Regions from separate parts of the Pseudoalteromonas marina genome, predicted to be linked through region 3. Evidence: predicted binding sites of a transcription regulator. Region 3 holds the regulator's gene; each other region holds the start of a gene.

Region 1 (10,350 bases), on a different contig from region 3:
TTTACACTCGATGCAATAGCACCTGCACCTCTAAAGTCTTCAAGGTAATTAACAAAAAATGGGTGTAAGCTTCCCTCCATTGGAATATGCCCTATTGCCCAGTTTTTATTACTTTTTGGGATACGCGAAAAACCTGCGCGTGAGTTAGTCATTTTTAGCGGCTGTAAAATATGTTTTTCAACGTAATCGTTCCAGCTTATGCCAGATACACGCGCTACAACTTCACCTGCTGTTACAAACATCAGGTTGTTATAAGCGTATTTACTACGAAAACTGCTGGCTGGTTTTAAGTATTTTAAGCCTGATAAAATATCAGAAACTGATTTATCTGTGCTTGGCCAAATCATTAAGTCGCCTTGCCCAAGGCCTAAACCACTACGGTGGCTTAGTAAATCGCGCACTCGCATTTCCCGGGTTACATATGAGTCGTATAATCTAAATTCAGGTAAATGGTCGATTACGCGGTCATCCCAGCGTAATTTCCCCTCATCGACTAATTTAGCTAACGCGGCGCTGGTAAATGCCTTTGTATTTGATGCAATACCAAATAACGTATCTTTATTTACTTCAGCCTTTGTATTTAGGTTTGCGATGCCAAACCCTTTAGCGAGTACAACCTCGTCATTTTCAACAATAGCAACGGCCATACCTGGCACATCAAAGCGCGCCATAGAGGTTTTAATGACCTCTTCTATTTTGTTGGTATCAACCTGTGCCCAAGTATTAAAAGTAGCACTGGCCAGTAGTGTAAAAGCCGCTAAATTAGTCAGTTTCATGTTAGTCCTTTTATTATTGATGCACTGCAAATTCAATTGCTGCGCGTTCTTTATTAGGATCGCTCTTTTGTGGGCGATTAAGTATTGCATCACTGTAAGCCTTTGGTACGCCCGCTTCAAGTGCTCCGCGATGAACATGTTTAACGTACCAATCGTAGGGTAAAACGTCCTCGTCGTGTGTATTTGCAATATAACAATGGGTATCAATTGTTTGCCCATTTAACAGCTCAACCGTTATATCTACACAATCGTAACCTGGGCCTTCTATCGCATCTAAAGTGAGTTTTTCGTCAGTGTTAACCTCATAGACCACACCGTATACTAAGGCATCTGCTTTATCAGTTTTTTGAATACTGCATTTACCCGAACCATCAGAAAAAAGCATATCAAAGGTTAGCTCGTACCCTTTAAGGATTGCTGTGCCCACACGCTTTGCGTTTGGCAAACGTGCCAACAAACGATTAGACGACATATTAGATCCAAACGAAAAATTATATAAAGGCATGTTTACTCCTGCTTGTATTACATAAATTGAACAAGTTAAATAACAACACGTACAGCCAACGCAATTAAAATAACGCCAATACCTCGGTCAAACCAGTAGCCGCGTTGCTGAAAAAAATCACGCACGCAGGCTTTAGAAAGTACCAACGAAAGCGCAGAAAACCACCCCCATGTTGCAAGCGCCATATAAATACCATAACCAATTTGCACACTCACTGGCGTTGTTTGACTTATTACCAAGGTAAATAACGACATAAAAAAGAGCGTGGCTTTTGGGTTTAGTGCGTTAGTGAAAAAACCGCGTCTAAAAGCAACCCAAATAGGCTCCTCTGGAGCTGTTTGGTTATCAATATCATTGGTTGATGATGCGCCCGGCTTAGCCGCTCTTAGTGCTTGTATTCCAAGATAAGCCAAATAAGCGCCTGCTACATATTTAAGTGCCATAAACAAACTAGGCGATTGAGACAAAATAAGCGCCACACCCATTACACAATAAGCTATGTGCAACAAAATAGCGCCGCCAACGCCTGCACTTGTCCACAATGCGTTTCGCCTACCTTGTTGCACACTTTGCTTTAGCACAACAGCAAAGTCAGGGCCTGGGCTTGCTACTGCAAAGAAGTGAGCAATAACAATTAATAAAAATTCATCTAAATAGTCCACACTTATCCTTGCTAGTTAGGTGCATACGCCAGTAATAACGGGTTTGCCGATTCACTCACCAGCGCTTTAATTTCTTTTTGCGCTTTTTTGAATTGGCTTCGTAAATGGGGCTTTAAATGTTTTTTAGATACGTTGTCTTTTTTGAAGTAGCAAACCAAAGCATGCATAAATACCGTATGTGTTTCGCTCAATTGTGCTTCACGGTTAGCGTACGGGTTGTAACATGAGCCGCACCCGCCTTTAAACTGATACACCGTATTGCTCATCATGACACCAAAACCTAAAAAACAGGCAAGCGCATCAGCAGCTTGGGGTAGAAAGTCCTTCCCCCCTGGAGGCAATACACCAACATGATGAATCATAATAGTAGCCAGTGTTCCGGCAAAACTGGCAACTAAATCTTGCGGCTGATTTATTTGATTTGGATTAAACGAAATATTAATAACATGGCTCGGCGGCACAATTAACTCACAGCGCTCACCACGTATTACACTACTAAACTCAAAACGAGGAAACACTTGTGGCTGTAATTGCTGAGGCGCAACTAATTGAATTGGCCATGCACTCATTCCCGCATACGTAGTTACTCGCTTAAATACGCTGGTGGCCATTTGCTCAATACTTGATACCGAATCAGGAAAATATTGCCCTGTAGGCAATATTATTTGCGTATGTTTAGTAAAAAACTCAGCATCAAAATTTTCTACAGCCCAAATAAAAGTATCAATAAGCCATTGCTGCTCTTGTTGCTCTAACAAAGGCGCTGATTTAAATAACGCTAACATAGTGTACTCTTAATTTAATTATTCTTGCTCTTGTGCCCACTGCCATGCTTTCGTGTTATATAAAGGCACAGTAGATAATGCATGGTGATGACTGCCGCTCGACTCTTTTGTTGAATACGACAAATATAATAATGTGCGAGTTTTAGCGTCGTATATTCGGCGCACCTTTAACGATTTAAATAAAATGCTCTTTGATGACTTAAACACCACCTCACCAGACTTACTACGATCAATTTCTTGTAATTGCTCCGCGGTGATTGGCCCTGTTTGACGACACGCAATCGACATGTCTGACGGATCAGAAAAGTCTAAATCGGCCTCAACATGACTAATATGACACGTCACTCCTTTAATGATCGGATCTTGCTGTGAGTTCACCACCACATCTTTTGTAGTAAACAAACCTAAACTCACCGACGCCACATCATCAGAGCAGGCACTTAACGTAATTACTGCGCCCATTAGCACGGCTAAATGTTTTATTTTTTGCTGAAATTTCATACTCATCCTTAATATAAGCTAGGTTTTTTTACACGCTTATTTTAATAAGCTTGGGTTCACCTGTGTGTTTTTATACTAACATCAAAAATCAGCACAACTAAATTAGTTTAAAACAAACATTTTAGCCGTATGGGGTTTAGCGAGCCGTCGTGTATTTGTTACAATTAACGACACGCTTAATGCCGTAACCAACAGGAACCACCCGCATGCCGCACATTATTATTGAGCACTCAGAAGACCTCCCTGTATTACCTCAAGTACTGGTAGAAAAAATCCATAAATGCACATTCGAAAGCGGTTTATTTGATTTAGAAACTATAAAAACTCGCGCAGTTGCATATCAGCAGTATCAATTGGGTGTGGGGAAAGAAGGGTTTATACATGTGCAAGCACACATTATGGCAGGGCGAACAGTAGAGCAAAAGCAAACTCTGAGTGAGCACCTACTTGCGTGTTTAAAAACCTATTGCAGGGAGTCTGACAGTTTAAGCGTTAATATTTACGACATGGACCACGAGATATATCGTAAAAATTAACACAATTCAGGCCTTGTACTCATCATCACAAGGCCACTCGTCTTCAGTCAAAATATGCTTTGCCAATAGCGATGCCCTAAGAGCCATTATTTTACTTTTTAACTCATCACGTATCAGCCTTATTGCAGGCGAAATAAACTGCCGGCTCGGAAGCACTAACCACATTTCTGTTAAGGGTATTTTATAATCGGGTATTATTCGTTTGAGCTTACCGCTAAGCAAATCATCTGCTACATCAATGGCTGACTTTTTTGCAATCCCAGCACCATCAACACACCAGCGTCTAACAATATCACCATCGTTTACAGCTCTATCGCTGTTCATTTTAACTTTGTATTGCTGTGTATTATCATAAAACTCCCAATCAGCGTGCACTACTTCGTAAAGTTTGTAGAGTAATGCGTTGTGCTCGCTCAAATCGTTCGGCACTAACGGCTCGCCATTCAGTTTTAAGTAACTAGGTGAAGCGCACACCACGTGTGGAATATTACAAATTTTAAATCCATATAAATTAAGCTCCTCAGCTACACCTTTTTTCATCGCTCTTAATGCAACATCAATTCCATCACGATAAAAATCAGCACGGCTATCACTTGCATGCAATCTCAAAGTTATAGAACTATGAATATCCATAAGCTCATTAAGTAAAACACGCATTAAATTACGTCCCATTTCAGACGACACCGCCATTCGCACTTCGCCTGTAATACACTCCGGCTTTTCATTAATAGCCGCTTGCCCTTGCATTAGTAACCCAAGCGCCTGTTCGCATAATGGTAAGTAACGCTCACCTTCAGCGGTCAATCTTATCTTTCTAGTAGTGCGAACAAATAGTTGTGTACCAAGAGCTTGCTCTATTCGTTTAATAGAGACACTCGCTGCCGACGAGCTCATATCCAACTGATGCGCAGCCGCTGTTATTGATTGAAGCTGCGCAACTTTTAGTAATACGCGTAAATCTGCAATTTTCATATCCGCCCCTTTATAAAACTATTCGTTGATGCTGCCAATTATCCACGTTTTAACGAAACTGTATTAAACATTAGCCTGTTTATGGAATGAAAAATACTCACTATTGTGTCTCTATCCCAACGCAAAGGAAAATATTTATGAAATGTAGAATTGTTTCATCAGCTTTAATGCTCACAACTTCGCTTATATCTGTACCTACTTTTGCAGACGAGTACGAATCGAAAGTAATACCTGCGAACAAAGTAAAATGGGGCTATTTAAACCCATTAAGAGGCGAGCAAAGTCCCGGTGCAGCCGATTTATGGGGCGATCGTACCGCAGATACCGCAACAGGTATGCTAGTACGCTTTAAAAAAGGGTTCGAGTCCCCGCCGCATATTCATAACATTACTTACCGAGGTATCGTAATTGAAGGCCAAATGCACAATGACGACCCCACCGCTGAAAAAATGTGGATGCCTGCGGGATCATTTTGGACACAACCTGCCGGTGAAAACCATACTACTGCAGCCAATGGCACTACAAATCTAATTTACCTAGAAATAGACTCAGGCCCTTATTTAGTAAAACCAACAAACAAACAGTTTGATAATGGTGAACGCCCATTAAACGTACATAAAGACAACTTAGTTTGGCTAGACAAAAGCGACGTAAGCAATATTAATGCTGAAGGTGTACAAACAACCTACCTTTGGGGAGACACCGAGACAATGTACGGCTCAATGATAAAACTACCAGCCGGGTTTAAGGGGGAAATTAGCACAGATGCGGATGAGTTTCGTGCAGTGATAATTGCAGGCAACGTGCAATACAGCTCAAAAAGTAACTCACAAAACTTAAGTGCAGGTAGCTTTGTAGAATCTGCGGGTAAGTTCATTCACTCGCTTGAGAACACAAGCGATATACCAGCAACTATTTACATTCGCAGCAATGGCTTATACCACGTAAATTAGCGTGTTGTAGCTACGTAAAAACTAAAAAGCGCACTAATAAGTGCGCTCATTTAACTGCTTGTGATCAAAAGCTGTAACGTGCAGTTAAGCTAATATAATCTAAATCATCTATTGTGGTGTAGCTAGTACCTACAGATAAATTTGTATTCACATAGTAACGAGCACCTAAAGTGATAGCTGTTTCACTGTCGTCTGCAATATCAATGTAACTTAAGCGGCCATCAATTTCGATGCTATCAGTTAGCATTGATCTAACACCAACAGATAATCCATAGCCATTTTCATCATCCGACAAATCAGTACCGCTGAACGATACTTCAGTTTCAATGTTTTCGTACGTTACTAAACCATAAAAGTCAGTGCTTTCACTAATTGCAGTACGGTAACCCACGCCTGCGCTCAACCAATTTAGATCTACATCCAAACCATCTTCTGAGTCGCCTACAGTCTTATATTGACCAGACACAAAAAAGTTATCGTCTAGTAATTTACTACCATCAAGCGTCCAACCGTTTAAATCATCGCCATCAAGATCTGCATTTAAATAACCGCCAGACACATAATTAAAGTTAGGTGTTTCTGCAAATGCAGCAGGGGTGACAAAAACTGAGCTTAATAATAAGAGTGTGACTTTATTCATTTTCATGGTACTTCCTTTTAGATATATTTTAACAACATATTGTTGTACCCAATAAAATACACAGCTATATATTTGATTGCAATTAGAAATTTTATAGATTAATTAAAAATCAATATATCAACCAATAAAGGATAATAATGTAGAGCTTTGGGTTTTAAGTGCGTAAAAATTTAACAGGATTTACTTGGAAGGCTTTGAAAAGTGGTGGCCCCTCCCAGACTCGAACTGGGGACCTAACGATTATGAGTCGTGTGCTCTAACCAACTGAGCTAAGGGGCCAACTTTATATAACTGCAAGGCAGTTAATTTTTGAAGCGTTCAGCCACAGAGCGACTAAAGCGGGTTGCAGTATAAAAACTTTTTTAGGGCTTGTCACTACCAAAAACCTTTATTTTAACAATCAATAAGCTAACTGCTTAAATTGTAATCTTTTAAAGAGTGTGAATGGGTAAATTTGGGGAGTTTTAGGAAAATAAAGTAAAAATGATTAAAAATAATATTTATTAATAGAATGCGCTGAGCAATATTTACTTACAACTGGCGTAAACATAGCTCAGCTGCGCATTATTTTTTAGCAATAATATAAATTGCATGTATTAACCCAGGGAAGTAACCCAATAGCGTTAATAAAATATTAATCCAAAAATGCATACCTAAGCCCACTTGTAAAAAAACACCTAGTGGTGGTAGCAAAACAGACAGTATTATGCGAATGATATCCATTATTTAGCTCCTTCAAACAGTTAAAAACAAAAAGCCCAGCAATGCTGGGCTTTGAGTATAACGTTATTCAGCTACGATAGATAAGTTATCTACCACATCACGTACGTCTTCAGCATTTTTTGCAATTTCGATTGCTAATTGCTTTTCCGCTGATGATTCAACTGAGCCGTTTAATGTAACAACACCATTATCGGTATCTACATCAATATCGGTTCCACCTACTTCAGAATCAAATAGGAAACGTGTTGTAATAACGGTGGTGATTTTAGCGTCCGTTAGGTCGTTATCATCATCCATCATTTTAGAATCTGTGTGTTTAGCGCTCATGTTTTTAACAACGGTTAGGCTGTTTTCAACGTCCATGACGCCATCTAGACTAAGTACAAGCTCTTCTGCTAGCTCTTTCTCTACTTCGCTATCAACTTTACCTGTAAGTACTACCTTGCCATTTGTTACATCAGTGTTTATGTCAAAGTTGTTTAGGTCTGTGTTCATAAGAAGCACAGTTTCTGCCTTGCCATCAATCCAAGCATCTTTACTTTCGTTTTCCCAGCTGTTTGCTTGTGCACCCATTGCTGTTGTACCAAGAACTAACGCGGCGATAATAGATTTGTTAAATGTTTTCATAATCTTTCTCCTTTTGATTAAAGACACTTTAACTAATGCGAACATCAAGCCAACTTTATTTACTATTAAAAATCATAGGCTTAACGAAAAAAATAGACTCTTATAGGTTTAACGCATTTCCCCTATTTACAGGCAAGTGAGTAAAACTTTCTCAACGTGTGAAAATTACTAGATTATTGCTATTTTGGTTAATGTGTCGTTAATATAACAACTAAACAAAAAGCCTTTAAAAATTAAACTATTGATAATAAACAAAATTAATTTTGGTATAGGGTTTGCTTACTAGTTAACTAATTGCAAATACAATTAAGGAATGCCCCATGTCTGTAAAAGTTGAAGACCGCCCAATAGAGCAAGTACGCGAACAAGTGATTGATCAGTTAATTTATAACTATAGCCATGGCGTTATATCTGTTGAGGCATTTGAAAGACGATTAGACAAAGCAATGGATGCAAAAGACAATTCTGTGCTGCTTACGTTAGTAGAAGACTTAACACTTAATACCGACAAGCAATACAAAGCTGAAAAGCAATCGCAGTTTACGCCTAATTACAGTGCTCAACAAAATAGCGATGACGACATTACACTGCGCAGTATTTTGGGTTCAAACGAGCGAAGCGGACAATGGGTGGTTCCTAAAAATATTTACCTAAATAATTATATGGGCTCTGTGGTGCTTGATTTCACCGACGCTATCTTTACCCATCAAAACGTGACAATTCATGTTAATTGCATTTTTGGTAGCGACGAAATTTACGTACCCGAGCATGTTAATGTTGTGTCCAAAATGTTTTGTATTTTAAGTACGCTAGAAAACAAATCAGTAACGTTAAATAAGCGTCAAGGTCCTACCATTCATATTGAAGGCAAAGCGATACTAGGGTCGATTGAAGTAAAGATAAAACGTACCATAAAAGAAAAGTTCATGAGCTTTGCAAACGATTTAAAGTCACAGCTAGGGGTAAGCAGTAAATAAGTGCAACTGTATTTGCTTTAATATGGCTGCTTTTGGCAGCCATATAGTGGTGGGCTTAAAGATCATTATTTCGTTCTGCAGGTATATCCGACAAGTACTCTACAAACTCAACTTCAAAGCCCGAAGGGTCTCTGAAGTAGATATTTTTTCTAAATGGGTTTTCATTGCCTTGCTTATGAACTGAAAAACCCGCTTTATTTAAACGAGACACCGTATTATCTAAATTAGCCGTCACGTAAGCAAAGTGAGCAAACCCAACTTGATGCCCTGAAAGCGCCCTGTTTTCACCCTCACCATGATCGCTCATTGCTATGTATTGCGTGTCGTCACCAAAGTGGACCCAACGCCTTGGTTTTCCATACCATTCACCCCGCCCTTCACTTCGTATTACCCAGTGGGGAAAAATGGCTTGGTAAAAGCGAATCATGGTATCAATGTTTTTAACAACTAAATTTACGTGTTCTAAATACATACTGTTTCCTTGTGAGTTAATTTAAACACACAATAAAACCTCAAGTTAACTTTAGGTAAAGCGCTTTTTTTAAATTTTTAGTGGGTAATTAAAAATACACTTTTGTTTTAATTAAATGTGCAACACTTTCAAGACTGTACAAAAAACACCCACAAGTATTTAGGGTTTATTGTTTACTTTATGTCAAAAGTCGCTAAAATACGCCGGCTGAAAATACAAACGTTCTTTTACAACCCAAAGGTAACTCCATGCATCCAATGTTAAACATTGCGGTTCGCGCTGCGCGTAACGCAGGCAAAATTTTACTTCGCGCTGGCGAAGATTTATCAAAAGTTGAAGTGCAACAAAAAGGCGCTAACGACTTAGTAACTAATATTGATAAAGAAGCCGAAGCCGTAATCCGTGACACTATTTTACAGTCTTACCCTACTCACTCTGTTGTGGGCGAAGAACTAGGTGAGCACAAAGGCAAGGATGATGATTACCAATGGATTGTAGATCCTATCGATGGAACAACAAACTTCATCAAAGGTATTCCACATTACGCAATCTCTATTGCACTTAAAGTTAAAGGTCGTTTAGACCAAGCCGTTATTTATGATCCGATTCGTGGTGAACTTTTCACTGCATCTAAAGGTCAAGGCGCACAACTTAACAGCAAACGTTTACGCGTGAGTAAAACAACTGTTCTTGCTGGTACAGTATTAGCAACGGGCTTCCCTTTTAAGCATAAACAACATACAGATGCATACACTGAAGCGTTTAAAGCGTTATTTGTTCACACTGCAGATATTCGTCGCGCAGGTTGTTCTGCATTAGACATGGCGTATGTTGCTGCTGGCCGTGTTGATGGCTTTTTTGAAATTGGCTTAAAACCTTGGCACTCTGCTGCAGGCGAGCTTATGGTTAAAGAAGCGGGTGGTATGGTTGTCGATTTTGCTGGTGGTAATAACTACAACCACAGTGGCAATATCATCTGTGGTGCGCCAAAACTGACTCAAGCTATTATTCGTGAAATTCGTCCAGTGTTAACTGAGTCGTTACTTCGCTAATAAATTGCTTTTACCAATATAATTGGTGCAACAAAAAAGGAGCCTAGGCTCCTTTTTTGTTGTTAAAAATATGGGTTTATTAGCTTAATCTCTATAGTTTCCCCCTTTGTATAAGGAAGGGAATTTAAATCTGTAGCAAAGTACTCATAAAATAACGCATCAAACTCGC
Region 2 (10,350 bases), on a different contig from region 3:
ATTACTTCTTCAAACATTTTATTGCAGCCAGCAAATACCCCATTGTTATCGCGGTAATAAAATAGATCGGGGGATGAATCAACAATTGAGCGTTGCAACATGCTTTGCTGAGCAAGCTCTTGCTGTGTTTTTTTACGCTCGGCAATTTCTCTACGCAGTTCTTCAATGGCGCGATGCTTAGCATGAAAAGCCATTTTACGTTCATCTATTTCAATATTAAGCCGACTAATATTATCTTTAAGTGTTTGGTTTAATAGTTTTTCTTGTTTAGTTGCGCTATCTAAGTAGGCGTAGGAAGCATCTAACTGACGAATTGAATTAATAAGTACGCTTATAATTAAAGGTGACACAACAGCTGAAAAAAATACCACGGCCAAAATATCTACAAGAAACAATTCGCCTATAGCTACGTAGTAAAACATGCTCGATAAAATAAGAGATGCCGCTAAAAATAAAGCGTAACAAATGGCAGCTGTTTTTAACTCACCAAATCGCGCTATTGAACTTGAAAGCACCCGAACCCAAGGGCTCAAAGAATAATCGGTCATACGTAGTTTTATCTCTTTGCTGTTTGCTTAAATATAAGAAAGGCAATGCTATTTACAGATTTTAGCATTTTTCTATTCGCTATTTTCATGTTGTGCGACAAAAACAGAAAATATTCATACGCAATTTTAGCGGGCAGTAAAGTCCTCGTTTCAGCCATTGATTATTTCGTGTAAAATAATGCGCCTTATCATTGCCAATAACGAGTAACATAGCATGCAAACCAATATGCCCGATATAGCTGACACCGCTCCTGCATTACAAACAGGTAAATTAGACTGGGTTGGCATGGGTGAAATTGAACTGCCATTTATTTTTGAATCGCGTGATTTAAGCCCTGTTACTGTTAATGCCAAAGCCCGCGCATTTGTTAACTTGCACAAAGAAGACGCCAAAGGCATTCATATGTCGCGCTTATTTTTAGCGCTTGATTTACTCTCAACAGAGCAACAAGTAAATCCTCAAACAATTAGCCAAGCACTAAATACGTTTATATCTAGCCATGAAGGGTTGAGTAATAAGGCACAGATTGAGTTTAAGTTTGAGCTACCACTTCGCCGTAAGTCTCTATTGAGTGGCAAAGCTGGCTGGAAAAGCTATCCAATCACACTTACAAGTACAATTGAAGATAATATCATTAGTTACGAGCTAACCGTTGATGTTACCTATTCATCAACTTGCCCTTGCTCGGCGGCTCTTGCACGCCAGCTAATACAAAATGCATTTAGCGAAAAATTTAACCAAGACACGCTCAACCAAAAAGAGGTACTTGAGTGGCTTGGCACAACACAAGGCATTGTGGCGACCCCTCACTCGCAGCGCTCAATTGCTAACGTAAAAGTTAAACTCAATAGCAACATTAATGAGTTTGATGTAGTTAACTTAATAAATACCCTTGAAGGCGAGCTCAAGACGCCAGTGCAAGCGGCAGTAAAGCGTGAAGATGAACAAGAATTTGCCCGTTTAAATGGGCAAAATTTAATGTTCTGCGAAGATGCCGCGCGTAAAATTAAAGCAATATTAGAAACAGACGGTTACGCAGATTACTGGCTACAAATAAACCATTACGAATCGCTTCACGCCCACGACGCTGTGGCGGTTGCTGTTAAAGGTATTAATGGCGGGTATAAGGCATAAAACACCTGCGTTAACTTAAATCTCCATTCGGTAAATCACATACAATATTTGGGCACGGTACTTGCTTTAACAAAACAGTGTCAATTTGTTGTTATGGAGTTACCGTATGGAATTCGCTTTATTGTCGATTTTAGTATTAGTGGTAGGTGCATCAATTGCCGCGTCAAAATTTAGTGACGACGGTGGTAATCCTTATCCTTTTAAACGTAAACAAAGTGTATTTACGCAAGTAGAAAGCGCCTTTTTAAACCTGTTAGAACGCGCTATTGGCGATCAATATAAAATAGTGAGTCGAGTTAAGCTTATTGATGTGATCGACTGTAAAGAAGGTTTATCACCTAAATCAAAACGTGCCGCTATTGCTAAAGCCAAAAATAAGCAGCTTGATTTTGTGTTAATCGACAAAGAAAAAATGACCATCGTAGCAGCTGTTGATTTAGTAAATAACGCAAATAAAGATGGCCACAAAGCCCAGCGCGACTGGTTTGTAAATGGCGCCTTAGAAGCTGCAGGCATTCCACACATTCGCATGAAGGTAAAAGCGGGCTATCGCCCATCAGAAGTACGCGATGCCATTATGTTCAAACTGGGTAAACCAGCACCAACAGCACAGCGCCCATTACGTAACCGAGTTCACAAACCTGCTGTTTTATCTCCCTCACAAGCTAAAGCCCATTCAACAGCATTAGCCGAAATATAATTATCAGGTGACTAAATTTGCATTAAAGCGAGCATTTTAAATGTCTCGCTTTTTTGTTTTTTATTGCTAACTTCACGTATAATCAAGCTATTCAAACTCAGGAATCAAACACTATGAATGTTGGTATTATTGGCGCAATGGAGCCAGAAGTTAAAATTTTGCGTGAAGCAATGCAAAACCCAGCTACTTTAACTAAAGCAGGTTTTACATTTTACACTGGTGAATTAGCGGGCTGCACAGTAACTCTTGTTCAATCAGGTATTGGTAAAGTAGCATCAAGCATTGCAACTACATTACTTATTGATAATTTTAAGCCTGATTGCGTAATTAACACCGGCTCTGCTGGCGGTTTTGATCCATCATTAAGTGTTGGCGATGTCGTTATATCGTCAGAAGTTCGTCACCACGATGTTGACGTAACTGCATTTGGTTACGAAATTGGCCAAGTACCACAAATGCCTGCAGGTTTTGCTGCACACCCTAAATTAGTTGAAGCAGCCGAGCAAACTATTGCACAAATTAGCGAAGTTAAAACGTTAGTTGGCCTTATTTGTACTGGCGATACCTTTATGTGTGATCCTGTTCGTATTGATAAAGCCCGCAGCGACTTTCCTTCAATGCTTGCTGTAGAAATGGAAGGTGCGTCTATCGCGCAAACCTGTCATACGCTTGAAACTCCTTTCGTTGTTATTCGTTCAATGTCTGATATTGCTGGCAAAGAATCGCCACAGTCGTTTGAAGAATACTTAGAAACAGCATCAATCAACTCATCTAAAATGGTTGTTGCTCTACTTGAAAAGCTAACAGCTGTAACACTGTAAATGCTTAGCAATATTGTTCAAAACCATTTGGACTTTATTGTATTTATAATAGCGCTCCTTGCTGAGCGCTTTTTACCACTTGTTAGTTGGTACCACCCGAATACCGTTTTAGTGGCCGTATTTAGCGCCATGGGCAAACGTATTTATAATAAACAAAATACAAACAGCTACCACTATTTAGCAGCCATACTTGCAAGCGTGCTGGTGCTCAGTGTTATTTTACTAATTGTTACCTTGCTACTTGAATTTGCATTTTACCCAGAGCTACTTGCGGGCCTTATTTTATACCTTTGCCTTGAAAGCCAAAGCCTCAATAAAAAAGCCCTTCGTATTGCAAAGCTCACTAAACAAAACCAAAAGTCAGCCGCACGCGAGCTATTAAAACCACTGCTTGCTCGTGAAGTCAGCAAGCTTTCAACCACAGGCATTATTAAAGCCCTCATTGAAAGCTTAATACTTCGTACTGCTCGTTATTACTTTGTGGTTATATTTGTTTTTTTACTTTTAGGGCCAGTTGCAGCACTTGGTTACCGACTACTTACCTTGATGCAGCAAGCATGGCGTGGTGATATTTCACCAAACAGCGAATTTTTAAGACCATTAAAGCTTGTTTTATTTGTTATTGAGTATATCCCGGTGCGTTTACTTACACTCACAATTGCTGCGAGTAAGGCCACAAAGCAAAGTGTTCACTACATAAAACACTATGGCCAACACTTCTATCAAACAAATACAGGCTGGTTACTCAGTGCATGCTCTGCATCACTTGGCGTGCAACTAGGTGGACCCGCTATGTACTTTAATAAGCGGCATAACAAAATGCGGGTTGGTACTGATAGGTTACCTAACGCTGACGATGTACCAGCGGTTTTAAATCGGCTTAATCAGGCGCGCGCCTTTTGGGTACTCGTTATTGTGTGTATTGAAATTCTAAAAAGCATTTGAGCTTTACTTAGTAAAAATTGAGTATAAAAAAACCAGCCTAAGCTGGTTTTTTTTATTACCCACACACTTAAGCTACGGTAATGTTTGCAAACTTACGTTTACCTACTTGATAAATAGCGGTTGTGCCTTTTGCTATTTCTAGTTTGGTATCAGTGATTTTTTCTTCACCGTTCAGTTTAACTGCACCTTGTTTTATCATGCGCATAGCTTCTGATGTGCTTGCAACTAAATTAGCTTCTTTTAATAAGTTAGCGATTAAAATAGTGTCTTCTGCAATGGTTACTGTCAGCTCAGGAATTTCATCTGGCAGCGCTTTTTTCTGAAAGCGTTGAATAAAATCGTTGTGCGCAGCTTGTGCATCTTCTTCACTATGAAAACGTGCAATTAGCTCTTTAGCAAGTTCAATTTTGATATCGCGCGGGTTAGTCCCCTGCTCTACACGTTCTTTTTGTGCTGCTATTTGCTCAATCGAAAGACCACTTAGTAAATCGTAGTAGCGCCACATTAATACATCACTAATCGACATAACTTTACCAAACATGTCATTTGGTGCATCAGTAATACCAATATAGTTACCTAAAGATTTAGACATTTTTTGAACGCCGTCAGTACCTTCAAGTAATGGCATCATTAAAACAGTTTGTGGCTTTTGGCCCTCAACTTTTTGAAGCTCACGACCCATTAGTAAATTAAAGCGCTGATCGGTACCACCCAGTTCTACGTCAGATTCTAATGCAACCGAATCCCAACCTTGCACTAACGGGTATAAAAATTCATGTATTGCAATTGGCTGCCCGCCATTGTAACGCTTTTTAAAGTCATCACGTTCAAGCATACGCGCAACTGTTTGGTTTGCAGCTAATTTAATCATGCCTGCAGCACCCAGCTTTTCCATCCACGTTGAATTAAAAGCAACGGTTGTTTTTGCCGGATCTAGAATTTTGAAAACTTGTTCTTTATACGTTTCGGCATTGGCAAGAACATCTTCGCGGGTAAGCGGTTTACGCGTCACATTTTTACCGGTTGGATCACCAATCATTCCTGTAAAATCACCAATTAAGAAAATAACTTCATGACCTAAGTCTTGAAAAGTTTTCATTTTATTAATTAGTACTGTGTGCCCTAAGTGTAAATCTGGCGCTGTTGGATCGAAACCCGCTTTGATTTTTAACTTTTTGCCCGACTTTAGTTTTTCAACTAACTCGTCTTCAATTAATATTTCTTCTGCACCGCGTTTTATCTCTGCAAGAGCGGTTTGTAAATCCACAGTCTATTACTCCAAAATTCTGCCAACAAAGAGGGCTACTAGTTGTTTTGTATAACCTTAGTTTAACAAGGGCTAAATCAAACTTATATGTGCAACTAACATAACAAATTTCTACCTAATTAAAACAACTTTTTAAGTGATTAATGCAACTAAATAAAATGCGCACAGTCTGAGATAAATTAAGCGCTAAAAAGGCATATAAAGCCCGATTTTAGCGTAATTCAGCGCGATTTAAAATCTACAAAGCACTGGTATTCGCACAATATTAGGTATATCCTGCAATATTATGTATTTATTATCTTGACAGCAGAAAAAGGCACGTTATGGTTCACGTGGTTAATACCCTCCCCAAAAAACACAAATTGCTTATCTTATGTTTGGTTTCTGCTATTGCCGCTTTAACGTTTCTTCCATCTGAGAAAGCAACAGCGTCCAAAGACAACAATGCAAATGCATTAGAGATTGGCAAACGCTACGAGCTCCAAGTTAAAGTCGATGACAACGAAAAACTTACCGAGTTAAACTCAGAGCAAGCAGCAGAAAAGCTTCCAGAGTATGATTTAGTCGACCACAAAGTAAAAACGGGTGACAACTTAGCAATTATATTTAAACGCGCGGGCTTTTCAGCGCAAACGCTTCATAAACTAATCAACACAAACGCAGAAACCCGCAAGCTAACTAAAATTCACCCAGGCGAAGTACTGAGCTTTGCAACAGGTAAAGACGGCGCACTTGAACAATTGCGTTACGTTATTTCTAAAACAGATACGCTGTATGTAACCTTAGACGACGAAGGTAACTACAATACAGCGATAGATAGTAAAGAAATAGAAACCCTGACCAAAACAGCTGGCGGCGAAATTTCTAGCAACTTTTGGACTTCTGCAATTGCAGCGGGTTTAAGCGAACGCCAAATTATGAACTTTGCTGACATTTTTGGCTGGGATGTGGATTTTGCTAACGACATTCGTAAAAACGATCAATTTGGCTTAATTTACGAGTCTCACTATGTTGAAGGCGAATTTATAGGTACTGGTAAAATTATAGCGGCTGAGTTCATTAACCAAGGACAGCGCTTTACAGCAATTAGACATACTGATGGAAACTTCTACACCCCAGAAGGCCGCAGTATGAAAAAAGCATTTTTACGTGCCCCCGTTAATTTTAAGTATATTAGCTCGAGTTTTAATCCACGTCGCTTACACCCAGTTACTGGGCAAGTAAAAGCACATCGTGGTATTGATTACGCTGCACGAACTGGTACCCCCGTTGTTGCATCGGGTAATGGTAAGGTTGTTAAGGCAGGTTACAGCAAGTACAACGGCAACTATGTATTTATTAGCCATGGCACACAGTATGTCACTAAGTATTTACACCTTAATAAAAAGCTTGTTAGAACAGGTCAAAAGGTTAAACAGGGTGATAAAATTGGTACTGTAGGTGCTACAGGTCGCGTAACTGGCGCGCATCTACATTATGAGTTTTTGGTTAACGGTGTTCACCGTAATCCTAAAACAGTTAAATTACCAAAGTCAGAGCCTTTACCACGCTCTGAGCTTGCTAAGTTTAAACCTATTGCTGATAACTTTATTGCTCAGTTAGAGCGTAACCGCGAGTTACAACTGGCACTTAAGTAATCAGGCTATCACTGTATTAAAAAGCCCTTGCAGGTTTAACCTGCAAGGGCTTTTTTGTGCTTTTTGTTTATTAACGATAGTTAGCTCACACAGGGTGCTCTATATTAAAGGCTTCTAATCTTAATTTTCCTGCAATAGCGATACATGCCTAATTCATTAACACATAAATAAGCTGAATAACTAAAGAACCCATCACTAATGGCCAAATATACTTGCTGTATTTTGTTGCCCCTTCCAGCCCCATTTTGCTTTGATATTTTTCAAGTAATGGGATCAGTAATGCCAATGCTACAAATAAACAAACTAAAATAATAATTACATTCATTAGAAAGCCTTTTTATGGTACTTCGCAGCCTTTAGCGCTTTCGTATAAGGCATACCAATGCTCTCGGCTTAAATGAACATTTATAGCCTCACACGATGCCTTAATACGCTTAGCATTAGTAGTGCCAATAATGGGTTGAATCGACGCTGGGTGGCGCAGTAGCCATGCAAGTACAATAGCCTCTGCAGAGGTACCATAAATTGCAGCAAGTTTATTTACTAAAATACTTGTGTTGATATCGGCTTGCGACGCATTTGATAAATCACCGCCGGTATACAAACCTTGGCACAAGCTCCCCCAACTTTGTATTTGAATGTCAAAGCTGCGGCAATATTCAATATTACCAGGCGTAAAGTTAATGTCTTTCCCGTCGCTATTGCCAGCATACAAGCCTTCATCTATAAATTGATGCTTTTGTAAGCTGGCCTCTATTTGGTTAGCTACAATAGGCATATCAAGAGCATGCTGCAAAAAGTTCATTTGGTGTTGCTGCATGTTTGATACGGCAAAATGTTTTACTTTGCCACTTTCTTTTAAACAGCTAAATACACGTGCAACTTCATCAACTTCCATCAAAGGATCTGGGCGATGTAACATGAGTACATCAAGGTATTGCGTATTTAATCGCTTAAGTGAGTTTTCTACAGACTGTTCAATCCAATCGGCTGAAAAGTCATATCGCTTAGGCCCTTTTTCATCAGCAAACTTTATACCGCATTTAGACTGAATGTATATGTGCTCTCTAAGCTCTGGTCGCTCACTGAGTGCTTGACCAAAGACCTGCTCTGCTTTGCCAAAAGTGTATATATCTGCGTGATCAAAAAAATTAATACCGCCTTCAATAGCGTTATCAATGCACTCGTGGGTTTGTTTAAGGTGCGTGCTGGTAATCGGGTCTTTATTCCAACCGCCTCCCAACCCCATACATCCAAATACAAGTTTACTAACATTAGGTAAGTAGTGAGCTAATGGAGTGTGAAGCATAATGACTATCCTTAAAATTGCGAAGAGCCACCACTTTAAACAAAAACCTCAAAACAAGAAACCATTAACGAACAGAAGTTTCGGACAAAAAAAAGCGCAGTAAACTGCGCTCAATGGTTGGTTGAAATCTAAAATCAATTTAGCCAACAAGTGCCAACAAAATACCTGCAGCAACAGCACTGCCTAAAACGCCCGCCACATTAGGGCCCATTGCGTGCATAAGTAAAAAGTTATGTGGGTTATTTTCAAGCCCTACTTTATTAACTACACGCGCAGCCATAGGAACGGCTGACACACCAGCGGCACCAATTAACGGGTTGATAGGTGTTTTAGATATTTTATTTAAGCCTTTAGCCATAAACACACCTGATGCTGTACCAATACCAAAAGCAAGCGCACCCAGCACTAAAATACCAATAGTCTCTACTGTCAAAAAGTCATCTGCAGCGAGCTTAGAGCCAACCGCCAATCCTAAAAATATAGTTGTTATATTGATAATTTCGTTTTGCGCACTGTTACTTAAGCGGTCTACAACACCCGACTCACGCATTAAGTTACCCAAACAGAACATACCTACTAGCGGTATTGCCGCTGGTAAAAACATGGCTGTTGCAGTAAGCACCATAAGTGGGAAAATAATTTTTTCCTTTTTAGATACTTTACGTAGCTCAGGCATTTTAATTTGGCGCTCTTCTGGTGTTGTGAGTGCACGCATAATAGGAGGCTGAATAATTGGAACTAGCGCCATGTATGAATAAGCAGCTACCGCAATGGCACCTAATAAATCAGGCGCTAATTTTGAGGCTAAAAATATTGCCGTTGGGCCGTCAGCGCCACCAATAATAGCAATAGCCGATGCATCTTGAAGAGTAAACTCAAAACCCGGAATAAAGTTAAGTAAAATTGCGCCAAATAAGGTCGCAAAAATACCAAACTGAGCCGCAGCTCCCAGCAATAACATACGAGGGTTTGCTATTAACGCACTAAAGTCAGTTAGTGCACCAACCCCCATAAATATTAATAGTGGAAAAATACCGGTATCTATACCCACATAGTAAACTGAGTACAAAAGCCCACCAGGGTCTGATAGTCCAGCAACCGGAATATTAGTTAATATCGCGCCAAAACCAATTGGTAATAAAAGCAGTGGCTCAAAGTTTTTAGATATCGCTAAAAACAATAACAAACAGCCTACTGCAATCATTATCAAGCCAGGAAACGTAAAGTTAGCAAGGCCAGTAGCCTGCCAAAGGTTTAAAAGACCTTCCATTTACATTTACTCCTTAAGCCAGCGCAATAATTGCGTCGCCCGTGGTCACTGAGTCACCCTCAGACACAAGCACTTCAGCAATGGTACCAGTATGCATTGCGCGAACCTCAGTCTCCATTTTCATGGCTTCCATAATCACAACAACATCACCTTCGTTTACAACTTGGCCGGCTTTTACTTTTATTTTAAAAATATTACCTGCTAAAGGTGCATTTAACGTTTCACCCGAAGCCACTGAAGCAGATTGAGGTAAGTGCTCAGAATCTTTTAACGTTACCTCTTTAAGCTCACCGCCTTGCGCTACGACAACGTCGTAAACCTTACCGTCTACCTTAACGCTATATTGCTCAGCCTTAACATTGTTACCTTTGGCTGACACCTTAGCTGGTGACTTACTTGAATTATCTTCTACGCTAGGGACTGGTTCGAACGCATCTGGGTTGTTACGGTTTTTGATAAACTTCAAACCAACCTGCGGGAACAGTGCATAAGTAAGTACGTCGTCAATTTTATCATCAGCGAGTGTTAAACCTTGTTCTTGCGCTTCTTTTAATAGCTCAGCTTCAAGCGTTTCAAGCTCAGGCGCAATATTGTCAGCTGGGCGACACGTAATAACGTCGCTACCATCAAGTACTCGCTCTTGTAGCTCTTTGTTCATTGGAGCTGGAGTTAAACCGTACTCACCTTTTAATACACCTGCGGTTTCTTTTGTGATTGT
Region 3 (10,350 bases):
CCAATTGCATTAAATTTTGCAATTGCTCAGGTGGATTTTGCAATTCAAGGCGAATACCTTGCTGCTTTAATTCTGCAAAAGAGTGAATTAACCAAGCTAAGCCGGCTGTGTCAACCCTTGACACCCCACTTAGGTCAAAATAGATGGTTTTATGCTTAGTTTGTAGCTGCTTGTTCAGAAGTTGTTCATCGCCAATTGAATTTCGAGAGAGCTCGCCGCTCGCTCGAAACTGTTGATCATCAATTTGGCTTATCGCCAATTTAGTCATTCGAGCTGCTGCCTCTAAATTGAACTGGAAGCTTACTTTTTTGCTCTAAAAGGTCACTTACTTTATCAATACCTTGCTGACGTAAAATGCCTTGTAGTTCACTTTGCTTAGCATCTAACAAGCTTATCCCTTCAGCAATCATGTCGTATGCACGCCATTGCCCACTGCGATCTTCACGAACTTTAAAATCAATGCGAATATCTGGCTTACCATCCTCAATAATTTTTGTTTTAACTACAACCACATCCTGACCTTTAAATGGTTGCGGTGCACCAAATTCAACGTGTTGGTTAGTATATTGGGTAAATACACCTGCATACGTAGCAACTAAATACTCTCTAAACACGCCAATAAAGCGCTGAATATCTTTAATTGCTTGTGCTTTTTCAGCATCATCTGTGATTGCGCGCACTTTAGATACTTCACTTCCTAATACACGCAGTGCTGCGTATTTATAATCAATATAGGGCATCAACTCTTCTTCAACGATAACGCGAAGATACTCTTGATCTTTAACAATCAATGGTTGATCTTTTTTGATTCGGTCAAATGTATGCTCTGATACCTTGCGCACCATTTTATTTGGATCGTCTAACTTTACTTCTGCAGCACTCACCGTTTGCATTAGGCTTAATGCGCTAAGCGTTATAATAGCTAAATACTTTTTCAACATAATAATTACTCACTACCTTGGTTGAATAAAAACTGCCCAATTAATTCTTCTAACACAATGGCAGACTTAGTATCAATAATTGAATCCCCATTACCTAACGCCTTACTTTCTACGCCAAATAAATCATCAATTGCTGTATCTTGTTCATTGTTGGTTACTGTTTCACCTAAACAGCGCTGTTCAGCTGAACTGGAGGCAATAACAGGATTTATACCTAAGTATTGCTCGCCTAAAATACCCGATGTAAGTATGGATATAGAGCTTGTATCTGAAAAACGACATAAGTATTGCGCATCAATAGTCATATCAACCACAGGTAAAAACTCTTTTGGATGAACATAAATTGACTCAACGCGACCAATTACCACACCACCTACTTTGATGGGGGCTCGTGCTTTTAATGAGCCAATATTTTCAAACTTTGCATTCAGTGAATAGGTTTCGCCTGAGCCACTAATACCTGCATTCGCTACTTTAAGCGCTAACATAGCAAAAGCTAAAATGCCAAGCGCTACAAAAAAGCCAACTAAAATTTCTAATTTCCGTGAATTCATTATTTATACCCTAATTAGCTGGTAAACATTACCGCTGTCAAAATAAAGTCGAAACCTAAAACGGCCAATGACGAGTGTACAACTGTCTCGGTAGTTGCTTTGCTGATCCCTTCCGACGTTGGAACACAGTCATAGCCTTTGTAAAGTGCAATCCAAGTAACCACTATTGCAAATACAAAGCTTTTAATTATGCCGTTTAGTACATCAGCCTGAAACGACACTTGCGATTGCATAATTGACCAAAAGCTACCGGTATCTACACCTAACCAATCAACCCCGACTAAATGAGCCCCTATAATTGCAACGGCAGAGAATATAATTGCAAGTAAAGGCATGCTAATAAAACCGGCCCAAAAGCGAGGTGCAATAATACGTTTAAGTGGATCAATTGCCATCATCTCTAATGATGATAATTGTTCGGTGGCTTTCATTAGGCCTATTTCTGCGGTAAGTGCACTACCTGCACGCCCAGCAAATAATAGCGCGGTAACGACAGGCCCTAGCTCACGCAGTAAACTCAATGCTACAAGTGGCCCTAAGCTATCTTCAGCACCATACCCTACTAATACGGTGTAGCCTTGCAATGCGAGTACCATACCGATAAACAAGCCTGATACCATTATAATAAGCAGCGACTGCGAACCCACCATATAAAGCTGGCGAATAAGCAGCGGAGTGCCTTTTTTAAAATTAGGAACATGCGCGAGTGCGCTGAACAACATGTAAGCTGAGCGACCAAGGGCAGCAAAGCGACCCAGAGTTTTATGCCCTAACTTTTGAAACAAATCCAACATTAGGCTTTTTCTCCAAGCAACTCATCTGCATAGGCTTGCGCGGGGAAATGAAATGGCACAGGACCATCAGACAAACCTTTTAAAAATTGCTGAACTAGCTCAGATTCATGATTGCGCATTTCATCTGGCGTACCTGAGCCTATTACGCCCTGATCGGCAATAATAATAACGTGATCGGCAATACTCATTACTTCAGTTACATCATGGGTCACAATTAAAGACGATAAACCTAATACTTGATTGAGCGATTTAATTAACTTTACAAGCACGCCCATTGAGATAGGATCTTGGCCAGCAAACGGTTCGTCATACATGATGAGCTCTGGATCGAGCGCTATTGCGCGAGCAAGAGCAGCACGCCTTGCCATCCCACCTGATAACTCTGAGGGCATTAAATCTTTAGCTCCGCGTAAACCCACAGCCTGCAGCTTCATTAACACCACTAAACGAATAAGATCTTCACTTAGTTTTGTGTGCTCACGAATCGGAAAAGCAATATTGTCAAACACAGACATGTCGGTAAACAAGGCACCACTTTGAAATAGCATGCTCATTTTTGTACGCGCTTCGTATAATTCTGAACGCGTCATGGAAGGAATACTGCCACCTTCAAATAAAATATCACCCGAATCAGGTTTTAATTGGCCACCAATTAAACGCAACATCGTGGTTTTACCGATACCGCTTGGCCCCATAATCGCAGTGATTTTGCCTTTAGGCACACTAAAGCTCATATTTTTATATATGACCCTATCGCCCCTGGAAAAGCTAACATCCTTGACTTCTACTATTGATTGCGACAAGTCGCTCTCCATAAAAATGTTCACTAGTGCCCCTATTTTAAATCTTTTTGATCCAATATGGAAAAAACAATTCGTAAGATTTTGTAATGTACGTTTAAAACACACATTAAGACTCACCCATCTTCACTTAACCAACACTTAAAGTAGGGTCTGTTACCTATCAAGGTTAAATTTTCAGCAACCTATTTAGAATTTAGGCAAACCAATACCTGATGGTGAAGTTATTTCCCATACATCAGCAAAACTTTAATACTGAAAGCCTAACAGCCCCGACTAATTAATTTAGTAAAATGAATTAGTCTACGTAGTTGACCTTACTCTTTTATTTATACTTTCATCGTGGCATTTGTTACTATTCGCGCCATTCCTATTTTGAATAACTGGCTTAATACAATGGTTACCTCGTTTGTTATTTTGATTCTTGGTTTTGCAGCCCTAGTTTGGAGTGCTGACAGGTTTGTTTATGGTGCGGCCGCACTGGCTAAAAACTTTGGCGTACCAACCTTAATTGTTGGTTTGACTGTTGTTGCCATGGGCTCATCAGCACCTGAAATGATGGTATCAGCCTCTGCAGCATTGGCTGGAAAAACAGACACAGCGGTAGGTAACGCAATTGGCTCAAATATCACAAATATTTTACTGGTATTAGGTATTACCGCTTTATTTAGGCCTCTTAGCGTTTCTTCAAGTACTTTAAAACGTGAAATCCCGTTAGTGCTTATCGTATCTCTAGCGACTTGGTATATTTTTTCAGATAACTACTTTTCGCTTACTGAAGGCGTTGCGTTATTAATTGGTTTTGTCGTCTTTATTAGCGGGCTGATTATTGTTTCGCTACGTGCTAAAAATCAAACAGACCCATTTGTATCAGAAGCGTGTGATGAAGTACCCAATGACGTACCAACAAAAAAAGCAGTCATTTGGTTAGTTATTGGTATGGTATTACTCCCTGTCAGTGCACATTTTTTAATAGATTCAGCGGTCGATATTGCAAAATATTTTGGCCTAAGCGATTTAGTCATTGGCTTAACAATTATTGCAATAGGTACAAGCTTGCCCGAGCTTGCAGCTTCAATTGCAGGGGTTCTTAAGAATGAAGATGACTTAGCACTGGGTAATATTGTTGGCTCTAATATTTTTAATATTCTTGCCGTGCTGCCTTTCGCAGGCATTATTAACCCTTCTGTTATTGACCCGTCTGTTGCTAACCGCGACATACTTATTATGATTGGTGCCACGGTTGCGCTTATTATCATGTCATTGAACTTTAAAGGTGCTCAGCGCATCAATAGAGTAGAGGGCGGCTTATTATTAATCGCTTTTTTAGGCTACCAAGGGTATATTTTCAGTCAAGTAGGGTAAGTAATGGCAACGCTAAATTTTATTGAACAAGGCCTACGTGTATTAGACATAGAGCGCCAAGCATTGAGTGATATTGCACAATATGTGGATGAAAATTTTCATCAAGCATGTCAGTTAATATACGACTGCCAAGGCCGAACTATTGTTATAGGCATGGGAAAATCGGGTCATATTGGCAATAAAATAGCGGCTACATTAGCAAGTACTGGCAGCCCTGCATTTTTTGTACACCCCGGTGAGGCAAGTCATGGCGACTTAGGTATGATCACTAAAAATGATGTGGTTATGCTAATTTCTAATTCTGGTGAAACAAGCGAAGTCCTCAATATAATTCCCGTTTTGAAACGCCTCGGCGCAAAAATGATAGCCATGACAGGCAACGCTAGTTCAACAATGGCAACGCTTGCAAACGTACATATTTGCATAAAAGTACAAAAAGAAGCCTGTTCGTTAGGCTTAGCCCCTACAGCAAGCACAACAGCAACACTTGCAATGGGCGATGCCATGGCAGTTGCACTCTTAGAAGCCCGCGGCTTTACAGCTGATGACTTTGCGCTATCTCACCCCGGCGGCAGTTTAGGTAAACGTTTACTGCTGACCCTAAAAGATGTCATGCATAGCGGTAAAAACACACCTATTATTAACGTTACGCAAACTATAAAAGATGCACTGATAGAAATGTCGGCAAAAGGCTTAGGCATGACAGCCATAGTTGATTCTCAGCAACAACTTGTAGGGCTCTTTACCGACGGTGATTTACGTCGTATTTTAGAACAACGAATTGATATACATACAACACAAATAGATGTTGTAATGACCAAGTCCTGCACAACGGCAACACAAGATATTTTGGCCGCTGAAGCACTTAATATTATGGAGCAAAAGCGTATTAATGGTTTAATCATCGTTAATGAGCAAAACCACCCTATTGGTGCATTAAATATGCAAGACTTACTAAAAGCAGGAGTATTATAAATGCAATTTGAAGAGCTCTATCAACCATTGAGTGAAGACGCAAAAGCACGTGCAAAAAAAGTAAAGCTACTTATTTGTGATATTGATGGTGTGTTTTCTGATGGTCGCATTTATTTGGGTAACCAAGGCGAAGAGCTCAAAGCATTTAATACAAAAGATGGCTTTGGCATTAAAGCGCTAATTAATAGCGGCTTTGAAGTTGCGGTAATTACAGGACGCCACTCAAAAATAGTACAACAGCGTATGACAAGCCTAACAGTACAACATATATATCAAGGCCAAGAAAATAAATTACTCGCTTACGAAGAACTAAAAACAAAGCTCAATTTAAATGATGAGCAAATTGCCTACATTGGCGATGATGGCCCAGACATGCCAGTGATGGAGTTAGTAGGGTTTGCTGTTGCAGTAAATGACGCCCATCCGCTAATAAAACGTTTAGCGCATTATACAACACAAATGCTAGGTGGCTTTGGTGCAGTGAGAGAACTAACCGACCTGCTAATGCTTGAAAATAACAAACCTTTGACCACAAAAGGGACCAGTTCATGAATGCAGCGCGCATAATATTAAGCGTTTTATTCATCAGCTGTATGGTTTGGCTTTGGTACCCTTATTTCACACAAGTAAATTTACCACAACAAACCGAAGCAGACATAATTGCAAAGCCCGATTACACAGCCATAGAGCTAAAACAAACAGCGTATGACGAAAATGGGAAAATCAGCCATAAAGTAACGGCAGCACGAATGGAGCTATATCAAGAATTAGGGTTTACCTTTTTTGATAAACCTATTTTTACGCTATACAACAACAAGCAAACATGGCGAATTAACGCTAATGAAGCAACATTATACGAAGGCAGACAATTAATATTAGAAGGTAACGTTGTTGCTAGTAATTTAACTGATAACGCAATGATAGATAAAATTAATGCTGATAACATTCAGGTAGATATAAAATTACTAACGATGCAATCAGAGCAGCCTGTCATTGTTACAGGGCCCAATTTAAAAATCACCGGTAAAGGCTTAGAAGCCGATTTAAAAACCGAAGTGATAAAATTAATTAACCATACGCGAACTATTTATTATGACCAATAAACTATCAACACTCTTTATTATTCCAACATTTTTACTTGCATTAGGTACTAATGCCGCTGAACCAACAGCGCCAATTTCTGCAAATCAAATTTCGATTAGTGCGGATAAACAAGAGGGTCAACTAAAAGAAAACGTAGGTATCTTCGAAAAAAATGTTGAAATTATTCATGGCGACAGAAAAATTACCGCAGACCGCCTTGAGGTTCACAAGCGTGATGAGCTAGGCGACAACAAGCAATTGTTAATTGCCACAGGTACGCCTGCATATTTTGAAGAAAAACAAGCCGACGGCACAATAATGAGCGCCAGCGCTAATGAAGTTAGATACGATGTTTCAACGCGTTTTTTAACATTAATTGGAGATGCAGAGATATCTCAAGCTGGGCAAAAAATGAATGCTAAAAGCATTACCTACGATATAGAACAGCAGCTTATTAGCGCCGAAAAAGATGAAAGCTCAACTGACCGTGTACACACTATCTTAGTGCCTGTGGAGCCTAAAAAAATTGACAAAGGCCAACCATGAGCACATTAAAAGCAGAGCTACTAGCCAAAAGCTACAAAGGCCGTGAAGTTGTAAAAAATGTGGGCTTAGAAGTTCAAGCTGGCAGTATTGTAGGCTTGCTTGGGCCAAACGGCGCAGGTAAAACAACAACCTTTTACATGATTGTAGGTTTAGTCCCTAGCGATAAAGGCAAAATATCTATCGACGAGAACGATATTACGCTTTTACCTATGCACAGTCGTGCTAGATTAGGCATTGGCTACTTACCACAAGAGTCGTCTATATTTAGAAAATTAACAGTGTATCAAAACTTAATGGCTATTTTAGAAACTCGAAAGGAGCTCACTAAGCAAGCCAGAGAAGATACATTGAATAATCTATTAGATGAATTTAGCATTCAACACATTCGGGATAGCAAAGGTATGGCATTATCGGGCGGAGAACGTCGCCGAGTAGAGATTGCACGTGCTTTAGCCGCAGATCCAAAGTTTATTTTGCTAGACGAACCATTTGCCGGTGTTGACCCTATCTCAGTATTAGATATTAAAAAAATTATTGAACACCTGAAAAACCGTGGGATTGGCGTATTAATAACAGACCACAATGTAAGAGAAACCCTTGATGTTTGCGAAAAAGCCTACATTGTTTCTCATGGGGAACTGATTGCTTCTGGTACCCCTGAACACGTATTAAATGATAAAACTGTACGCGATGTATATTTAGGCGAGCAATTTAGGCTGTAACATTTACGCCTTATTTATAAGCATCTGCTAGTATTAACTATAACAACTTAAAAGGATTGTTAGAGATACATGAGGCAATCACTACAGCTGCGCATGGGCCAGCAACTTACAATGACACCTCAGTTGCAACAAGCTATTCGCTTGCTGCAATTAAGCACATTGGATCTTCAGCAAGAAATACAAGAAGCGCTCGACAGCAACCCATTACTTGAGGTTGAGGAGCAAGACTATGCCGATGATCTTGCGGGCAAAAATGAGCAAAAAGCAGATAACGATGAAGTTACAGTAACCGTATCTGTAGATGAAGCCCCTAGCGAGTATGAACAAGACAGTGGTGAAGCGCTTGCTAAAGATACCGTAAGTGACGACATGGCAATGGACGTTAGCTGGGATGAGTACATGAGTGCAGCCCCTGCATCATCTTCAGGCCCAATGCCTGAAGATGAGTCTATATATCAGGGCGCATCAACTGAAACGCTTCACGAATATTTAATGTGGCAATTACAATTAACGCCATTTAGCCCTACAGATGAAGCCATTGCTATTGCTATTGTAGAAGCGGTGGATGATTCAGGCATACTGACACTCAGTTGCGAAGAGATTTTAGAGAGCTTTAATCAAGATAATGACGATGACGTTGAGGTTGAACTTGACGAAATAGAAGCTGTATTAAAGCGCATTCAGCTATTTGACCCAGTGGGTATTGCGGCACGTAGCTTACAAGAGTGTTTGTGTATTCAGTTAAATCAATTTGATAAAGGCACGCCTTTTATTGATGAAACAAAAATGATTTTAACCGAGCACATTGATTTGTTAGCTGCTCGTGACTACCGTACATTAATGAAAAAAACGAAGCTCAAAGAAGATGAGCTTAAAGAAGTAATGACACTTATTCATACGCTCAACCCTAAGCCTGCAGACACAATAGTACGAGAAGAGTCTGAGTATGTAATACCTGATGTGTCAGTTAAAAAAATTAAAGGCCGCTGGATTGTAGAGTTAAACCCAGACAGCATGCCAAAAATTCGTGTAAACAGCCAATATGCAGCGATGTCGCGTACAGTTAAATCAAGCGGCGACAGTCAATTTATTCGCTCACATTTACAAGAAGCTAAATGGTTTATAAAAAGCTTAGAAAGTAGAAATGATACACTTTTAAAAGTAACTAACTGTATTGTTAAACAACAACAGGGCTTTTTTGAACACGGGCCAGAAGCCATGAAACCGATGGTTTTAAATGATGTTGCTGAAATGGTAGAAATGCACGAATCAACAATTTCGCGCGTAACCACGCAAAAGTATATGCACACACCGCGTGGAATATTTGAGCTTAAATACTTTTTCTCAAGCCACGTAAGTACCGAAAATGGTGGAGAGTGTTCATCTACTGCAATACGTGCACTTATTAAAAAATTAATCGCAGCAGAAAACTCAGCAAAACCATTGAGTGATAGCAAAATTGCGGATATATTGGCTGAGCAAGGAATTAAAGTAGCGAGACGTACAATCGCAAAATATCGCGAATCTCTGGCTATTCCACCGTCAAATCAGCGAAAGAGCCTGATTTAAGACGCTAAACAAAGAGGGTAATGCTTATGCAACTAAATTTAACTGGTCGTCATGTAGAACTAACTGATTCATTAAGAGACTATATAAATACCAAATTTGCGAAGCTAGAAAGGCACTCTGATCATATTAATAATGTTCATGTCATTCTTGATATAGAAAAATTAAATCAAAAAGCAGAAGCAACTATTCATGTAAGTGGTGCTGAATTATTCGCATCCACTGAACATCAAGATATGTATGCAGCTATTGATTCATTGATTGACAAGCTTGACCGTCAAGTAATTAAACACAAAGAGAAGCTTGCTCGACACTAATATGATGAAATTAAGTTCACTTATATGCCAGGACTGCAGTAAAGCTGCGGTCCTTTTTAATAGTAAAAAAAGAATTTTAGAGTTTATTAGCGAGCTGGCTCACGATAAATTACCGTATTTATCTCAACAGGATATTTTGGGCGCTTTATTAACCCGCGAAAAGCTAGGCAGCACAGGGATAGGAAGAGGTATTGCTATTCCACATGGCCGAATGAGCGGCGCACAAGAACCTTTAGCATTGGTGTTAGTAAGTGAAACACCGATTAATTTTGATGCTATAGACAACCGCCCTGTTGATATTTTTGTTGCACTCATCGTACCTGAAGGCGATAACCAACAGCATTTAAAGACGCTAGCAACGATAGCTGATAAACTAAAAAATAAAGAATTTTGTAAGCAGCTTCGCTGTGCTAAATCGGATGCTGAGTTGTATCAAATTATTGTTGACCAATCGTAACAAATTTAAAGGGTGATTAATGGAGTTGATTATCATAAGTGGCCGTTCTGGTTCTGGTAAGTCGGTTGCTTTACGCGTTGTTGAAGATCTAGGTTATTATTGCGTAGATAACATTCCAGTAAATTTATTACCTTCTTTGGTAAGAAGCGTTTCTGATAACTACGATAAAATTGCCGTTAGTATAGATGTGCGAAATTTACCAAAAGAGCAAGATGAATTTAATCACATCA

Evidence for each region. Region 3 encodes sigma-54, which starts transcription at its own class of promoters, with help from an activator protein. Its sites were predicted from a motif close to GTTGGCACGNNNNTNGNNT; they were not measured.
Region 1: PMAN_RS12900 (LiaF domain-containing protein) is a predicted target of sigma-54. The motif match lies at 7,943-7,961, and genes of this name have one in related genera.
Region 2: PMAN_RS11830 (DUF2726 domain-containing protein) is a predicted target of sigma-54. The motif match lies at 1,732-1,750, and genes of this name have one in related genera.

Annotation. Positions count from the first base shown of each region.
Region 1 covers NZ_AHCB03000007.1:357,900-368,249, forward strand. Annotated here, with positions in the region: gene PMAN_RS12840 (serine hydrolase) at 1-776, opposite strand, end outside; gene PMAN_RS12845 (gamma-glutamylcyclotransferase family protein) at 790-1,281, opposite strand; gene PMAN_RS12850 (LysE family translocator) at 1,317-1,943, opposite strand; gene PMAN_RS12855 (hypothetical protein) at 1,955-2,728, opposite strand; gene PMAN_RS12860 (CreA family protein) at 2,747-3,229, opposite strand; gene PMAN_RS12865 (5-carboxymethyl-2-hydroxymuconate Delta-isomerase) at 3,436-3,765, shown strand; gene PMAN_RS12870 (LysR family transcriptional regulator) at 3,772-4,737, opposite strand; gene PMAN_RS12875 (DUF4437 domain-containing protein) at 4,875-5,690, shown strand; gene PMAN_RS12880 (porin family protein) at 5,755-6,336, opposite strand; tRNA gene PMAN_RS12885 (tRNA-Ile) at 6,533-6,609, opposite strand; gene PMAN_RS12890 (YqaE/Pmp3 family membrane protein) at 6,895-7,053, opposite strand; gene PMAN_RS12895 (BON domain-containing protein) at 7,117-7,680, opposite strand; gene PMAN_RS12900 (LiaF domain-containing protein) at 8,001-8,657, shown strand; gene PMAN_RS12905 (VOC family protein) at 8,713-9,129, opposite strand; gene suhB (inositol-1-monophosphatase) at 9,378-10,181, shown strand; gene PMAN_RS12915 (substrate-binding periplasmic protein) at 10,244-10,350, opposite strand, start outside.
Region 2 covers NZ_AHCB03000007.1:142,498-152,847, forward strand. Annotated here, with positions in the region: gene arcB (aerobic respiration two-component sensor histidine kinase ArcB) at 1-548, opposite strand, end outside; gene folE2 (GTP cyclohydrolase FolE2) at 763-1,683, shown strand; gene PMAN_RS11830 (DUF2726 domain-containing protein) at 1,790-2,383, shown strand; gene mtnN (5'-methylthioadenosine/S-adenosylhomocysteine nucleosidase) at 2,497-3,204, shown strand; gene PMAN_RS11840 (cobalamin biosynthesis protein CobD/CbiB) at 3,205-4,149, shown strand; gene tyrS (tyrosine--tRNA ligase) at 4,217-5,416, opposite strand; gene PMAN_RS11850 (peptidoglycan DD-metalloendopeptidase family protein) at 5,740-7,053, shown strand; gene PMAN_RS11855 (hypothetical protein) at 7,202-7,378, opposite strand; gene PMAN_RS11860 (aldo/keto reductase) at 7,391-8,362, opposite strand; gene PMAN_RS11865 (sodium ion-translocating decarboxylase subunit beta) at 8,502-9,632, opposite strand; gene oadA (sodium-extruding oxaloacetate decarboxylase subunit alpha) at 9,646-10,350, opposite strand, start outside.
Region 3 covers NZ_AHCB03000005.1:249,814-260,163, reverse strand. Annotated here, with positions in the region: gene PMAN_RS01240 (STAS domain-containing protein) at 1-268, opposite strand, end outside; gene PMAN_RS01235 (MlaC/ttg2D family ABC transporter substrate-binding protein) at 261-941, opposite strand; gene mlaD (outer membrane lipid asymmetry maintenance protein MlaD) at 947-1,495, opposite strand; gene mlaE (lipid asymmetry maintenance ABC transporter permease subunit MlaE) at 1,510-2,289, opposite strand; gene PMAN_RS01220 (ATP-binding cassette domain-containing protein) at 2,289-3,104, opposite strand; gene PMAN_RS01215 (calcium/sodium antiporter) at 3,486-4,454, shown strand; gene PMAN_RS01210 (KpsF/GutQ family sugar-phosphate isomerase) at 4,458-5,429, shown strand; gene kdsC (3-deoxy-manno-octulosonate-8-phosphatase KdsC) at 5,430-5,981, shown strand; gene lptC (LPS export ABC transporter periplasmic protein LptC) at 5,978-6,532, shown strand; gene lptA (lipopolysaccharide transport periplasmic protein LptA) at 6,522-7,058, shown strand; gene lptB (LPS export ABC transporter ATP-binding protein) at 7,055-7,780, shown strand; gene PMAN_RS01185 (RNA polymerase factor sigma-54) at 7,850-9,349, shown strand; gene hpf (ribosome hibernation promoting factor) at 9,376-9,663, shown strand; gene ptsN (PTS IIA-like nitrogen regulatory protein PtsN) at 9,668-10,120, shown strand; gene rapZ (RNase adapter RapZ) at 10,140-10,350, shown strand, end outside.